Regions from separate parts of the Clostridium sp. JNZ X4-2 genome, predicted to be linked through region 1. Evidence: riboswitches for the same ligand, from Rfam matches in the RefSeq annotation. Region 1 holds a riboswitch; the other holds the start of a gene.
The links. A riboswitch is a leader RNA that binds a small molecule or an ion and turns the genes downstream of it on or off. The one in region 1 is predicted to bind cyclic di-GMP.
Positions count from the first base shown of each region.

Region 2: linked by a shared signal. The riboswitch ahead of ACYUJ6_RS13585 (methyl-accepting chemotaxis protein) and the one ahead of ACYUJ6_RS07640 (prepilin peptidase) in region 1 are both predicted to bind cyclic di-GMP.

Region 1 covers NZ_CM142685.1:1,575,302-1,578,737, forward strand. Annotated here, with positions in the region: gene ACYUJ6_RS07630 (DMT family transporter) at 1-161, opposite strand, end outside; gene ACYUJ6_RS07635 (hypothetical protein) at 507-1,025, shown strand; cyclic di-GMP riboswitch class II at 1,386-1,470, shown strand; gene ACYUJ6_RS07640 (prepilin peptidase) at 1,518-2,267, shown strand; purine riboswitch at 2,377-2,474, shown strand; gene ade (adenine deaminase) at 2,543-3,436, shown strand, end outside.
Region 2 covers NZ_CM142685.1:2,826,986-2,830,421, reverse strand. Annotated here, with positions in the region: gene ACYUJ6_RS13595 (dipeptide epimerase) at 1-363, opposite strand, end outside; gene ACYUJ6_RS13590 (DUF3870 domain-containing protein) at 488-814, opposite strand; cyclic di-GMP riboswitch class II at 1,041-1,123, shown strand; gene ACYUJ6_RS13585 (methyl-accepting chemotaxis protein) at 1,346-3,052, shown strand; gene ACYUJ6_RS13580 (Ryanodine receptor Ryr) at 3,074-3,436, shown strand, end outside.

The DNA.
Region 1 (3,436 bases):
ATTTTTTCACTTTTAATAAAGAAGACACAAATTAAAAATAAACTTCCAATAGAAGCTCTGAAAAAAGCCAGTTCAGCAGATGGTAAATTTATATTTTTTACAAATACACCAATACTTCCAAATATGAGCATGGATATGATAATATTAAGTTTAGCATTCATATTGAAACCTCCCTAAAATTGCACCTGATGCCTAATGATGAATATATTACCTGGGCTGCCCATTGAATTTATTTCAATATAATCCCCCTTCTGTTGACATGGAGACAGCTGCAGCATATAAGATGATAATATCAAATATAAGTAGATAATTCAATTATGGGAAATCCATATGAAACAGAAATGAATAGGAATAAAAGAAGTTGATGAGGGGGAGAGGTTCTTAAAGATATTGCCCTGGATTATATTTATAGTATTATAGTGATATAATAGTAAGTGAATTAAATTAGCAAATGGATGATTGTTTGCAATTTAATATTAAAATATATATAAACGAGGAGAGATGATATGGGTATCACAGTTAAAAATACCATAAAGAAATTTAAGCCAGAAATATCTGATTATGTAACTAAGAAATTATCAAAGCTGGATTCTAAATGTTATCTGCAGAGAAAACAATCTGATTATAAATTCAATATACATCAGAAAGAAAACAAGAAGCTGAATTTGCCCACAGCTGAAGGAAAACCTTGTATGAGAGCCTATGTATATGGAAATCTTATGTTTACCGAGGACAATGTTTATTTGTCGGACAGATGTATAAGCAATTCAGAGGCATTGGAACATGAAAGCTATAGGGCTATTTATGAAACTCAATATAATAAATTTATAAAACAACTGGAAAGCATGGACAATGAGGAAGACAAACAAAGGTTTAAAGAGGAAAATATGATTGTAAATGATGAAGATGATATGAAAGGAATAAAAATTACAGATGAAAATGTTGATGAAATAGTGAATAGTATACTTGATAATTTACTGCCATTTTCTCCTGAATATATTAAAATGTTTTTGGAATACAAATAGTTCTGGCAGAATATAAGCAGGTGTTAATAAAATTAGTCATTCTAACAGGATGCCTTTTTTTATTGCAAAACTTTAATGCATTATAATAATATAAAATCATGATATTATTGTGGATAACATATATAATTATAATCTAAATTAAAATTAGAAAGAAGGGTAAAATTCGACGAAAATTATACAAGTTTTTCAGAAGAATTAACCCATATATTTAATAAGCATTACAATAATGTCAGGCTGTTATTTGCACAAGAAATTTGCACTTATATCGGAGAAATATTTAATTTTAAAAAATGATTGCAAATCTTAAAACAAGTACTTACATATTAGTAAAAATTATGTTATTATTAAAATAATCTGATATTACTATAGGGAAAACAATGAAATGCACATTTTATTTGGGCATCAGGTGTGTATAGAGTTAGTGATGCAACCGGCTCTATGCTTATATTCATAAGTGTAGGGTTTTGTTTTACCTAAAAATGGAGAGTGTATATGGATATTTATTATGCTGTTATTATCTTTGTTTTTGGAGCTGTTATAGGGAGTTTCCTGAATGTGTGCATATACAGGATACCCAGGGGAGAGTCCACCGCATATCCTTCTTCCCACTGTACAAACTGTGGGAAGAAAATAAAGTGGCATGATCTGATACCTATAATAAGCTATTTTGTTTTAAAGGGAAAATGCAGATATTGTGGTGAAAAAATATCTATAAGATATCCTCTTATAGAATTTGCAACAGCTCTTTTATATTTAATGCTTTATATTAAAATTGGAATAGGTATTGATTTTATAAAATATGCCATGTTTATGAGCATTTTAATTGTTGTGGGAATGATAGATTTTGATACTACAGATGTTTATTTTAAGACAACAGCAGCTGGTTTTGCTGCTGCCCTTATATTTATGGCAGTGTATTGGAATATGGGTTTTGAAATAAGAAGCTTCATATTTGGAGGAGTATTCAGCGGGATATTTTTTGCAATTATCATACTTATAACAAAAGGCGGAATGGGATGGGGAGACATGGAAATCTGCGTTTTTTGCGGATTGTTCCTGGGGTTTAAACTGACTTTGGTGATGATGTTTTTATCCTTTGTTTTAGGTGCAGCTGTGGGAATAATTCTTATCCTGTCAGGCAAAAAATCAAGGAAGGATTACATACCCTTTGGACCTTTTATTTCACTGGCTTCAATTATAACCGTATTTTTAGGTGAAACCATATTAAATCTTTACCTGTAAAAATTTATAGTTTTATTTTGATTTAGTAAAATACGGTATTTTATATGACTGTTATTCCAAATAAACCGACTATTCTAAATTGACAAAAAAATTTAACATAGTATAATTAGATAAAAGTTAATAGATCACTTGTATAAGCTCATAATGAGGTTGAGCGTTTCTACCAGCTACCGTAAATAGTTGATTATAAGTATATTTAGAAATAGGTATAATATAATTATTTTTCGGCAGCTGGCTTTTTTGTACCTTTTTCTAAATGGTAAAGGAGAGTATTAATGAAAGATAAGAGAAAAAAACAAAGGGCTGCAATTGGAAAGGAAAAAGCAGATATTGTATTAAAAGGAGGCAATATAGTTAATGTATTTACCGAAGAGATAATAGAGAATGATGTGGCTATTGTAGAAGATACCATTGTGGGAATTGGAAAGTATGAGGGAAAAAGAGAGATTGATTGTACAGGCAAATATATTGTCCCAGGGTTTATTGATGCTCACATGCATATGGAATCCACCATGGTTATGCCTCAGGAGCTGTCAAAGGTGATCCTCAAATGGGGAACTACTACATTGATTGCAGATCCTCATGAATTGGTTAATGTAAAAGGTGAAAAGGCATTGGATTTTTTAATGGATGCAACAGAGCATGTACCATTGAATATATATATAATGATACCCTCATCTGTACCGGCTACAAAATTTGATACCAATGGAGCAGGCAAATTTCTTGCGGAAAATATGAAAAAGTATAAAGATAACCCAAGAGTTCTTGGACTGGGGGAAGTTATGTGTTTTCATGATGTAATAGAGAATAAAAAGGAAATAATGGATAAGATCGCTTTATTTGAAGACAAGATTATAGATGGACACGCACCGGGAATAACAGGAAAAGAAGTACAATCCTATCGCCTGGCAGGTATTGACAACGATCATGAATGTGTTGCCTTTAATGAGGTAGTGGAGAAAATGAGAGCTGGGTTTTACATTTTGATTAGAGAAGGCAGCGGAGCTAAAAACTTAGAGGCTATTGTAAAGGGAATTCTTCGTGAAAAACTTCCTTTTGAACAATGTATGTTTTGTACTGATGACAAACATTTGGATGACATTGAAAGAGAAGGGCACATCAGTTACAATGTAAAAAAAGCTATTGAACTGGGAGTACCTCCTGTTAAA
Region 2 (3,436 bases), 1.3 Mb from region 1:
CTTATATAAGGGAGCTTTATACAATTGACCGTATAAATCGTAGAGGGCTATGTCCACCGCAGCTTTTGCGCTGGTATTTTTTACAATACAGCTGTTTAATTTCTGCATTAAGGCTTCAAAGTTTTCTATATCCATACCTATGATGGATTTCTTTATGTGATCTTCTATAGCCCCTTTTATTGCTCCAGTTGTGTCTCCTGTTATGGCCCCGGTAGGCGGGGCTTCTCCAAAACCGATATTGCCTGTGTCCGTGTATATTTCCACTATAATATCTTCTACACTTTCCACAGTACGCAGTGCAGTTTTAAACGGGGTGTTCAGTGGAACGGATATTTTTCTTATTTTTATATCCTTTATCTTCATTAAGATTACCTCCTTGAAATTAATATAAAAAAGCCAGTAAAAGCACTATTAGTATTGTGCTTTTACTGGCTTTCATTTACTTTAAAATAAGGATAGCTTATTTATCATAAATAAAACAGTAAAATTAAAAATATTTCTTTTTGATTTCATTATATTTTTTAATTCCATCCTTATAAGCTACAATGATGGCCCTCTGAGAGGAACCATGATATCTTTTTATTATCTGCTTTTCTAATTCATTATCAAAGGCTTTAAGACTTCTGCCCATTAAAAGGGATCTTATAAATTCATCAGTGGTCTTCAATGTGGAAGATGAATTCAAATCAAGTATCTTACCTGTATTTAAATCCACCACAAAACCTATATAGAACGAATTGAATCTAATGGTAATGGCGTTATCAACATTAGTTTTTGCATTACCCACTATATATACTGTATTTTCTGTATACATCAAATCACCTTGCTTTATATAAGAAGTAAATTTAGATGCAGTTGCTGATTAATAAATATATAATATACTAAATATTCAAAGAAGTCAATTTGTTTTTATTATGTATCAATATTTATTGAAATATTGATATTAATATGGTAATATTACATAAATAAAGCTTAACATATAAATTTTATTATTAAATACATATATTTTCTTAGTAATAATTAATTACATTAATAAAATACATAATATGGAAACGATGAAGAATTCTCTTAATGTGGGTACCTTGGGAATTTGAAGTTAATGGTACAACCGTCCAATAATTAGCTTAACAACTGATTATTGTTTTTTTATTTATGCTGTTGAATACCCTGTGAAAAGGTCAAAGTATATGGTGAAGATCCTTGTACAGTTGCCAATAATGAGAATATTGTGTTATGGGTAGTAGATGTATTTAAGGAGGTAATGCTGATTAATTATAAAATCATTGAAAAAGAGAACATTGATAATGAAAAGCAATAAATAGGAGTATAATTAGGGGGGAGTATTATGTTTAAAAATGCTAAATTGCAGATAAAACTGTTAATTGGATTTGGTATTATTTTAATAATTATGTTGGTTACTACTGTTTGTGCTTATTATAACTTTAGCTATATGGAGACTATTAATGATAAATTAATAAGTAATGTCATTCCAATGGATAGATTAATTAAAGACATTAATAGTGAATTGATTGATGAGGAATCAGGGGTCAGAGGATATATTGCAAGTAATGGGGATAAAAAATATTTAGAATCATATAGTACCAGCCGTAAAAGTATAGATGAGAATATAAGAGAAATTAAAAATTACTATACTAAATATCAAGATATGGCAAGTATTATAACTGATGAAGAAATTCCTAATATTGAAGTGATAAATAAATATTTTGATTCTCAAGTTGAACTTGTAAAGACAGGTAAAATTGAAGTGGCATTAAACAGACTGGGGGATGGAAAAAAATACATGGATGTGTGCAAGCATGTTCATGATAAATTAAATAATGAAATAAATAAATTGAATAACGATGCACTTAACAGTATTAGAGCGGAGAATGTTAAGGCAAAACTTGTTATGGGTGTCATTTTTGCAATTGGTTTTATAATTGCTGTAGTTATAGCCTTGTTTTTTTCACATATGATGGTAATCCAGATAAATGACAGTATAATATCTTTAAAAGAAATTGCTAAGGGTAACTTGAAAATTCCTCCATTGAAAGTAAATGCAGAAGATGAATTTGGACAGTTGAGCAATGCAATTAATTCAATGCAAGATTCTGTAAAAGGTATTATTATGGCTATAACTGATGAAAGTAAAAATATAAATAAGGCATTAGCAATTTCAAATGATGATATTGTTGATCTTGCAGAGAAGCTTGAAGGCATATCTGCAGCAGTGCAGCAAGTATCTGCTGGAATAGAACAAACTTCATCTTCAACAGAGGAAATAAACTCCTCTTCTTCTGAGTTTAAGAATGCAGTAAAATCCATGGCAGATAAATCCCAGAAAGGGGCTGAATCCGCAGATGAGATTAGTAAGAAGGCCGTTGCTTTAAAGGAAAATTCTGTGGCACTTCAAGCAGATGCCAATGAAACAGGTGCAAGCATTAAAAAGATTATGGATGAAGCTTTGGAAAAAGTAAAAAAAGTTGAAAAAATTAGAATATTATTGGAGTCAATTTCACAGATATCTTCACAAACTAACCTTCTGGCTTTAAATGCTGCAATTGAATCCGCTAGAGCTGGTGAAGCAGGAAAGGGCTTTTCAGTAGTTGCTGAGGAAATCGGGAAACTGGCTGAAAACTCTAAGGAAACTGTCAAGGAAATACAGAGTACTATTAATACCGTATTTGAAGCTGTAGACAGCCTGTCAAATGCTTCAGAACGGACATTAGATTATATTGAAGCAAAAGTAGTTAAAAGTTATGAAGAATCAGTTTTGGTAGGAGAAAATTATGATAAAGATGCATTGTATATCAATAATTTAGTAAGAAATTTAAGTTCAACTTCAGAGGAACTTTTTGCATCAATAAAGGTTATGTCGGAGGGAATTGATGAGATATCAAGAGCAAGCAGTGATGGTGCCAAGGGTACAAATGATATTGCTGATAAAGTATTAAAAATAAAAGATAGGGCAAATCAGATAAAAATTGAGATGGATCATGTTAATCAGAGTTCGAAATATCTGAAAGAACTTGTTTTAAAATTTAACATCTAAATGAAAGAAGGAGTTGCAGTTATGGAAATCCAGGATTTTAATATTGTTGTATCTGGTGATGTATGCGTAAATTTATTATTTTGGCAAATCAACAATGAATATATAAGCGACTTAAATTGGCAGCAGTATCCACATATATATAATAAAATGGCTGAAGGAGAGTCTTTACTTTTAGCCAAACTTGTATCCTTATCTACAGGAGCCAATGTGATTTCTCCTAAAATAGATTATGATAAAGATCATTTGCCAAAGGGAATTCTCAGTTCTACCATACAGTTAGGCCTTTTCCCTGCAACATCCAAGGACAAAGACAGGAATAAAGTGTATAGGGTAAAGGAATTTTTGGGATTTACAGAAATACTTTTTAATGATCCCAAATTGTTT